DNA from 3 places in the Psychrobacillus sp. NPDC096389 genome. Region 2 is predicted to be linked to each of the others. Evidence: riboswitches for the same ligand, from Rfam matches in the RefSeq annotation. Region 2 holds a riboswitch; each other region holds the start of a gene.

Region 1 (3,207 bases), on a different contig from region 2:
AACCAGTTTGGATACCTGGGTGTATTTTTACTAATATTAGTAGAAAATATTTTCCCACCAATTCCTTCAGAAGTAATTTTAACGCTTGGAGGATTTATGACGACAACAACATTGATGACCAAGTTTGGCATAATTGTTGCGTCGACTGCTGGTTCGGTTATTGGAGCAGCTATTTTATATTGGATCGGTACACTGTTAGATGTAGAGCGCTTAGAGAAAATAGTGCAGAAGTATGGGAAGATTTTACGACTAACGATTAAAGATATTCATAAGGCAGATGCTTGGTTCGACAAATACGGAGTGTGGGCGGTATTTTTCGGAAGATTAGTTCCGCTTGTTAGAAGTTTGATATCAATTCCCGCTGGTATGTCGAATATGAAGTTTAGCCTGTTTCTATTGTTCACGACGCTAGGAACACTTATATGGAATACGGTTTTAGTTTCAGTTGGAGCAGCTGTCGGGGAGAATTGGGATGAAATTGTTGGGTATATGGATATTTACTCTAATATTGTGTATGCAATTTTAGCAGTTGTAGGTATCGCATTTATTGTTTGGTATTTTAAAAAACGTGACTAAGGAGATCTTATGGAATTTCTAGAATTATTAAGAGCATTAATATTAGGGTTTGTTGAAGGTATGACAGAGTTTGCACCTGTTTCATCTACAGGTCATATGATTATTGTGGATGACATGTGGCTAAAAACAGAAGAGTTTTTAGGTATGTATTCAGCAAATACATTTAAGATCGTTGTACAATTGGGATCGATTTTAGCGGTAGTCGTAGTTATGTGGAAACGATTATTTAGTTTAGTAGGATTGTATAAAATAGATAGCGAGCAATCGAGTAAACAGTTCAATTTATTACATGTAATTGTTGGAATGCTCCCTGCTGTTATTTTAGGATTCGCACTTAAAGATTTTATTGATGATAATTTGTTTGGTGTAAAGACAGTTATTTTTAGCCTTATAGCTGGGTCTATTTTAATGATTGTTGCGGATAAGTTTGGACCGAAAAAACCGAAAATCGTTAGTTTGGACCAAATTACATATGCCCAAGCATTTAAAGTGGGATTGGTTCAATGTCTATCATTATGGCCAGGATTCTCTCGTTCAGGTGCAACGATTTCTGGTGGTGTATTGTTCGGAATGAGCCATAAAACCGCAGCAGATTTTACTTTCATCATGGCTGTGCCAATTATGGCCGGGGCAAGTTTAGTGTCTGTTATGAAGAATTGGGAACATATTAATATGAATGATATGGGCTTTTATGCAGTAGGTTTTATTAGTGCATTTGTATTTGCTTTAATTTCGATCAAATTTTTCTTAAAATTAATTTCGCGAATTAAATTAATGCCATTTGCTATATACCGTTTGGTGTTAGCGGCAGTGTTAGCAATTATCGTTTTTATGTAATGAAAAGAGGTGGACATTTTACGGATGTCCATCTTTTTATTTGGTCAAATAACTGTTAAAATGATTCTTTGGATGCAATTGATTCTTTCCACTGTACAAGTCTAAACACAATATGTTAGGCTATATTAGAAAATAAAACACAACATATAGTATTTTGACGATAATTAGGTACCTTTATGGTTTAAAAGGGAATTCGGTGCAATACCGAAGCTGTCCCCGCAACTGTAAGTGTCGACAACTGTTGAATTAACCACTGCGAGCGATCGTGGGAAGGACAGCAGAAGGATGAAACACGAGCCAGTAGACCTGCCTTTTTTATCGTATGAAGCAACACTTTCTTCGGGGGTTGAGAGGTGGAGGCGAAGGACCTTTTTAATCATTTTAAAGAATTGGTTCTATTGTTTCCTACTTTTAAATTTTGAGCGATGACTCAGCCGAAGAGGCTTGAGACATCGCTTTTTTGTGTCTCCAAAATTTGACGACTACATATCTACTCATTGACCAAATAACTAAGGAGGAATTTATATGACAACGATATCAAACACTACAAAACAAGAACTATTACACCAACTAATAAATGAATTTGGAGAAACGAACATTGCTCCATTAGTGAAAGTACATGAGAAATGGATAGCAAAACATCCAGAAGGAACGACATCTGCATGGGCGAAATCGATGTCGCTAGAAGCACTAAGCTTTCTAGACGAACAAGAGCCATACTGGACATTTGTTGCAGCCCGCATTCATTTAGCAGACGTATATGAAAAGGTAGCTCAAATAAGAGGCACTTCAGCAGATAGAGTTTACAGTAAGTTTGCAAGCAATGTACAATTGCTAGTTTCTAAGGGACTTTATGACAAACGCATTACAGAAGCTTATTCACCCGAAGAACTACAACAATTAGCCGAAATAATTGTTCCAAACCGCGATAATTTATTCACTTATATTGGCTTAAAAACATTGCTAGATCGCTATGTCGCAAAAGACTTCGATAATTCCATCGTGGAACTTCCGCAAGAGCGTTGGATGATGATTGCAATGACATTAATGAAAGATGAGCAAGAATCTCGTCTTGCGAAAATACAAGAATCATATTGGGCAATGAGCAATTTGTATATGACTGTAGCAACCCCAACACTTTCAAATGCAGGAAAGCCGCACGGACAACTTTCTAGTTGCTTCATCGACACAGTAGACGACAGTTTGCAAGGAATATATGACAGCAACACAGATGTGGCAACACTGTCCAAATTCGGTGGTGGGATTGGTGTGTATATGGGGAAAGTACGTAGCCGTGGTTCTTCGATTCGAGGATTTGTAGGGGCATCCAGTGGTGTACTTCCTTGGATTAAACAATTAAATAACACAGCAGTGAGTGTAGATCAGCTTGGTCAGCGTCAAGGAGCGGTTGCTGTTTACTTAGATGTTTGGCATAAAGATATTTTCACATTTTTAGATTTACGTTTAAACAATGGAGATGACCGTCTTCGTGCGCACGATATTTTCACAGGTGTTTGCTTACCGGATTTATTTATGGAAAAGGTAGATGCACGGGAAGAATGGCATTTATTTGACCCACATGAAGTACGTCAGTTAAAAGGTTATTCATTGGAAGACTTCTATGATGAAAAACGCGGGGAAGGTTCATTCCGCCAAAAGTACGAGGAATGCGTGAATGACAGTCGTCTATCTCGTGAAACGGTTCCTGCAATCGACTTGATGAAACGTATTATGCGCTCTCAACTAGAAACCGGTGTACCGTTCATGTTTTATCGTGATGAAGTGAATCGAAGC
Region 2 (3,207 bases):
TTTAATTCGAAATAGATCAAGTAATTATCGACATTCACTTAAGTAAATATCATATATTGAAAACAAAAGCATCAGTATCAAGACCGATGCTTTTTCAAAACGACATTGTATAAAAATAGAACTGGAGTTAACAAAATTGCGCTAACAATAATTGCCGTTCTTATCGTGAAATTTGTTGCAATATAACCAATCACAGGAGCTCCGCCAATTTGACCGATAGCATCCACTTGGCCTTTTACGGAAAAAAATGTTGCACGTGTAGACGACTCTGGAATGATCTTATTTAGCCAAATATCCTCTAACGGATACATCACTTTTCTTGTGACTTGAATAATGATATAAAATACTAATAAGCCAATTGCATATGTTGACAATGCAAAGCCGATCAATGAAGCAATAATAAATAAGCTACATGTAAAAAGGACCATATAAATATGCTTTAAATACTGATGGATAGAGCTTCTATTCATTAAATGGAGTACTACAAAAGAAATTAGCACAACCATAAATTGAATACCTCCAGTTAATAAAACTAGCTTTTCATCCGTTAGCGCTACTAGATTAGATACATCAAAAAAATGGGACATCCATAAACGATCGAATCCTTCACTATAAAATCCAACGAATAAAGCAATAAGGAAAAGCATTCTGATGATAAAGCTAGTTCTAGCATGAAAAATAATCTTCCCCATACTTCCCTTCATACTTTCCCAAGTAGATGTTCTTTCCGTTTTTTCTAGAGGTTTAAAGTTTTCTTCCTTCATAAATATGATTAAGTATATCGCCAACCCAACCATACAAAGTCCACCAATAATGATTGGTAGATTAATCATATAAAGACCCGTTAATATACTTAGAGGTATTGCTATGACTTGCCCAAGATTACCAGCCTTTGCTCCTCGTATGAACGCTAAAGAAGCACGCTCTTCCCCTACTTCGTCTGCAATCCAAGCTTGCAAGGAACCACTAGTAAATGTATAACCAATTCCCCATGCAACTTGCGCTAAAATCACAGTCATAAAATATGGGAATAACCCCTCGATTAAAAAACCACCCCCTATTAAAAAGTACCCAATTATAATGGAGAGCTTCCGGCTTTTTACATCTGAAATTACTCCAGTTGGAATTTCAAATAGAAAAACGGATAGTTCCAAAACAGTCCCTACTAAAACAAGTTGCAATGGATCTAGCATGACAATTTTCACTTGATATAACAAACTTACAGTGAAAATAAATGTAAAAAATAATTGTGATAAAAAACAAGTATAAATATAAACTTGATACGGATTTTTTGTCTTCCATATAGTCATTCTTCTCCCCCCTCCTATTGATTATAGGAAGGGACCAAGCCATTTTCTTGTCCAAATTTGCGATTGTTTATAAAAAAAAATTCTTCTACTTCATCTATGTTATAGTAAAAGAACAACTGAATAACGTGTAGATTTAGGTGCTATTTTCCTTCGGTAAAATAGCTTAAAAGGGAAGTTCGGTGAAAAACCGACGCTGTCCCGCAACTGTAAATGGGAGCAATTCTTTCAAATCCACTGTTAATCGTTAATGGGAAGGGAAAGAAACGCCATGATCATGAGCCAGGAGACCTGCCTATTTCAAGTACACACCAAAACCTACGCGGAAATAGGAGGTGTTAAGTGCAGCTATGAACAAGCAACGGCTTGAATTTGCTGCCGTACGAAAAAACGTAATCGGAAAGAAACATTGGAGGAATCGACTCCTCTTATTTCACTATGCCATTTATAGTGATTTTCTTTTCTATACCAATTTTTCGTCACGACAACGAGCAACCATATTCATTCAATTGAATTAGCATCTTCCTTTGTAACAACTAAGGGAAGATGCTTTTTATGTTTACGATAGAAAGGAAGTTAGGACATGACAGTTGGAACAAAAAATTATTACGTAGAAAGCTTTAAACATACATTAATGACAAATAGTATCGCAAATGAATCCACATCACTTCAGACTATCTTTAAATACTATGAAGAAGAAATAAGTAATACGTTAAATTTGAATGAACAAGAGAAAGAATTGTACAAACGCAATTTGCAAAAAGCATTCGAACAAACAAAAGATGAAGTTTTTGGAAAGATTGAAGAGGAATAATATAATAAAAGTGCTAAGATGCCTGTGTCTTGCTTGATTTACTAAATATGATGGATACACATAATAGGGAGAATGCGTCTTAGCGAGCTGGATAAAGTGTCCGCCATGATTTTCGCTGCAGGACGGACGCTTTCCGTGGGGTGAGTGATGAGCCTTCATCCTTGTGAAGGCTCATTTTACTCCCAGAAGAACAAAGGCTAAGAGCGCCACATCATGTGGTAACACCTTCGAGACCAACATTTTGTTGGTCTCGATAGGAGTCGCCATCTACAGTGAAAATCAATAGAAATTATTTACTTATTGAGTATCTGCTCACTAAAACCAAAATGTGATGCAAATTTTTTCATGGAGTGTATCCAGTAAATGGCTTAGGGCAACCAATTGATTGTGGAAAGCAACTAAATCTACTCCCAAAGCAACCAAAATAGGCGTGAGAGCAACTAAATTGCATATGAAAGCAACTAATCCTTATAACAACAAGTTTACTTGGAGTGAGACAACGATGGCTGTGACTCATTTTTGTCAATGTTGCGCATTTGAGGTAGAATGTTGCGGGAATTCTATACAATGTTGCGAGTAATGGCTAGAATGTTGCGCATTTTTTATTGGGTAAACTTCTCCAGATAATTAGCTCGGATATATTTGCCGCAGTGTTTCGGGCCGCATGAGTCGCAGTCATAAGACACTCGACTCGTGTGAAACACGAGTTGGCTCATGCATGATGCGCCAAGCGCGAAGGCTAGCGGATACCTTGCGACGCATTCTCCCTATACTACGTATAATACAAAAAATGCCATACCTCATGTAACTTTTATAAATTATCCACAAGTCTAAATTTTTATAGTTTCCTAGGCAAAAAAAGCGTGCCGAATCAACAAATGATCGGTACGCTCTTCCATTACTAATTTATCTCTGAATTTTAGTTCCGCTAATGGTACCATCTGAGAAAGCTGGCGCATGCATATCTACTAAAAACAAGATGACAGTTGTATCTTCGTTTGCTGTGAAAAAAGGAATTTCCTCTACTAAATCTGTCACGGCTTCTTGTTTATTGACAGTATAGTCTCCAATTTGAATAGAACCACT
Region 3 (3,207 bases), on a different contig from region 2:
TTCAATCGATATTACATCTGCATCTAGGGCACTAATGGAATCGATTATACCGCTGAATTCTGAATAACACATATGTGTATGGATTTGCGTATCATTTTTTACTGAAGCAGTTGCCAGTTTAAATGCATATACGGCTGCATTTAAATAGTCGTCCCTTTTTTCAGGGTTTAATGGCAATCCTTCTCTTAATGCAGGTTCATCTACTTGAATCATGCCGATTCCATTCTTTTCAAGCTCCTCGATTTCCTGACGAAGTGCATATGCAATTTGGTTTAACACATCAAAACGAGGGATATCGTCACGTACAAATGACCAGTTCAAAATCGTTACAGGTCCTGTCAACATTCCTTTTACTGGCTTCGTCGTTAACGATTGGGCATAAACACTTTCCCTCACTGTAATTGGTTCACTGAACGCAACATCCCCCAAAATAAGTGGAGGTTTAACACAGCGCGAACCGTATGATTGAACCCAGCCAAATTGTGACACCGCAAAACCACCAAATTTTTCACCGAAGTATTCTACCATATCTGTTCTCTCAAATTCACCATGAACTAAAACGTCAATGCCAATTTCCTCTTGAATTTTAATCCATTTTTCAATCTGTTCATTAACAAATCGCTCATATGCTTGATCCGTTATTTCCCCTTTTCGCCATTTCGATCTAGTTTGTCTTACTTCAGGGGTTTGCGGCAAACTCCCGATTGTCGTTGTTGGGAGAAGAGGTAAGTTAAATCGTTGCTGTTGCTTTTTAATACGTTCAGCAAATGGTAATGCACGGTTCACATCTTGTTCTGTTAGTTTTTCAATACTTCCCTTCACTTTTGCGTTTTGTCTGTACTTGGAGTTATTTAAAATAGAAAGGGCATTTTTACTTTCTTCAAGTTCTGCTTCAATCACCTCAGTTCCTTCATGTACTCCTTTACTTAGCAGAACAATTTCAACAAGCTTTTCATCAGCGAATGCTAGCCCGCCTTTTATGATTGAATCTAGTCGCTCTTCTGATTTCGTACTGACCGGTACATGTAAAAGAGATGCAGAAGGTTGAACAATAAGCCGATCTTTTTCAACATATGCTTGAATTTCGTTTAGAAGTGCCACTTTTTTATCCAATTCTGCGCGCCATACATTTCGTCCATCAATGACACCTGCAAAAAGGATTTTGTCTTTAGGGAATCCATATTTCCGTAGCTGTTCAAGCGAATCTCCGTGCACAAAGTCCAGACCTAGTCCTTTCACTGGCAACTCAGCAACCGCTTCATAATCAGCAGCTTTTTCAAAATACGTTTGCAGGATAATATTGAGTCCTGGAACTGCCTCATGAATTGCAGTATAAACTTGTTTCACTTGCCCTATTTCTTCGCTAGACAATTTACTAGTCAAAATTGGCTCGTCAAGTTGCACCCACTTTGCTCCTGCCTCCGCAAGTTCTTTTAACACTTGAATATACAGTGGTGTAAGCTGTTGTAATAAAGAAGTGAAATTTTCTGTCCTTGCCAGTTTAATATAAGTAACTGGTCCCAAAATAACAGGTTTTCCATTAATACCTAGCTTCTCTTTTGCTTCTTTATAAAAAGTAAGTGGACGATTCTCTACTAATTGCGGTGTTACACCTTCAAGTTCTGGTACGATATAATGATAATTCGTATTGAACCATTTCGTCATTTCCGATGCTACTGCATCTTTATTTCCACGGGCAATTGCAAAATAAGTCTCCAAAGACACTTTTCCACCTGTATATGTAAAGCGCTTTGGAACAACTCCAAACATAACTGATGTATCGAGCACATGGTCATATAGTGAAAAGTCTCCTACCGGAATAAGATCGATTCCTAATTCTTTCTGTTTACGCAAATTCGCAAGACGTATTGCATCCGTCGTTGTTAACAGTTCCGCTTCTGAAATCTTACCGTTCCAAAAACTTTCTAACGCTCTTTTCCATTCACGCTTTTCACCAATTCTTGGATATCCAATATTTGAACTTTGTACGTTTACCATGCATATTCTCCCCTTTTAGTTTATGTTTTTAAATATGTAAACCTGTGAATCTCACTTTTTCAATCACCCCCTTTCCAGTTGGTAATGTAATGTAAACAAAAAAAGCGATGTCCCAGCCATCTTCGGCTGAGCCATCGCTCAAAATAAAAAGTAGGAAACAACAAGACTAATCCACCGATACGATGAAAATAGCCCCTCGCCCCCACCTCTCAACCCCCGAAGAAAGTGTTGCTTCATACGATAAAAGGCAGGTATACTGGCTCGTGTTTCATCCTTCTGCTGACCTTCCCACGATTGCTCGCAGTGGCTGTTTCAACAGTCGTCCACACTTACAGTTGCGGGGACAGCTTCGGTATTTCACCGAATTCCCTTTTAAACCGTAACGGTACCAATTTATCGTTAACATTTTATATACTGTGATTGTAAAGACAAAAAAGAGTCTGCTCCTGATAATTATTAAAGGAGCAGACTCTTCGTATGAATAAGTCTTTTCCTCATCTATCAAGTCTTTAATCGACTTGCTGGAATTAGCACCGTGCCATAACAGGCGGTTGCTGAGGTGTCATCGGGCCAGTCCCTAAACCTCTCTAGATAAGAAAAACTATTAAATTTTATTGTTGCTTACAACTCTACTTCATTATCTAATAATTTGCAATACTTTTTTCGAAAAGGATTTTTCCCTATTCGTATTTATGGATTAGTTGACCATAATCCAGCTGATTTAAGTAGGATTCTTGGATTCATTTTAAGCTGAGCGACCATAAAGTCTGCAAGATCTTCTGGCTGCATAACTTTTTCTGGATTGCCGTCTGTTAAGTTTAATTCGACCGCCATATCTGTTGCTACTGTACTTGGCGTTAATGTAACGACACGGACATTATGCTTTCTAACTTCTAGCATCAAGGATTCGCTCAAAGCAATTACTGCTGCTTTTGATGCACTATAAGCACTTGTTACTGGTGCTCCTTTTTGACCTGCTGTGGAGGAAATATTAATAATATCCCCTGTCTGTCTTTCAATCATTTCAGGTAATACAGCTCGCGTTACGTAATAAGTCCCCATGACATTTACTTGAATAATTTTTGCCCATTCTTCTGGATCTAGTTCAAGGAAATTACCAAATTTACTAATACCCGCACTGTTTACTAATATGTCGATAGAGCCAAGATCAGCTTTAATCTTGTCTACTGCTTCGTTTACAGATTCCAT

Evidence for each region. A riboswitch is a leader RNA that binds a small molecule or an ion and turns the genes downstream of it on or off. The one in region 2 is predicted to bind cobalamin.
Region 1: another riboswitch for cobalamin. It lies ahead of ACIQ38_RS15660 (ribonucleoside-diphosphate reductase subunit alpha); the one in region 2 lies ahead of ACIQ38_RS16660 (hypothetical protein).
Region 3: another riboswitch for cobalamin. It lies ahead of metE (5-methyltetrahydropteroyltriglutamate--homocysteine S-methyltransferase); the one in region 2 lies ahead of ACIQ38_RS16660 (hypothetical protein).

The regions. Positions count from the first base shown of each region.
Region 1 covers NZ_JBIWFB010000006.1:146,193-149,399, forward strand. Annotated here, with positions in the region: gene ACIQ38_RS15650 (DedA family protein) at 1-576, shown strand, start outside; gene ACIQ38_RS15655 (undecaprenyl-diphosphate phosphatase) at 586-1,413, shown strand; cobalamin riboswitch at 1,564-1,741, shown strand; gene ACIQ38_RS15660 (ribonucleoside-diphosphate reductase subunit alpha) at 1,939-3,207, shown strand, end outside.
Region 2 covers NZ_JBIWFB010000007.1:101,471-104,677, reverse strand. Annotated here, with positions in the region: gene ACIQ38_RS16670 (VOC family protein) at 1-15, shown strand, start outside; gene ACIQ38_RS16665 (MFS transporter) at 78-1,310, opposite strand; cobalamin riboswitch at 1,429-1,620, shown strand; gene ACIQ38_RS16660 (hypothetical protein) at 1,891-2,121, shown strand; gene ACIQ38_RS16655 (pirin family protein) at 3,028-3,207, opposite strand, start outside.
Region 3 covers NZ_JBIWFB010000008.1:161,686-164,892, reverse strand. Annotated here, with positions in the region: gene metE (5-methyltetrahydropteroyltriglutamate--homocysteine S-methyltransferase) at 1-1,998, opposite strand, end outside; cobalamin riboswitch at 2,228-2,407, opposite strand; SAM riboswitch class I at 2,490-2,596, opposite strand; gene ACIQ38_RS18085 (3-ketoacyl-ACP reductase) at 2,689-3,207, opposite strand, start outside.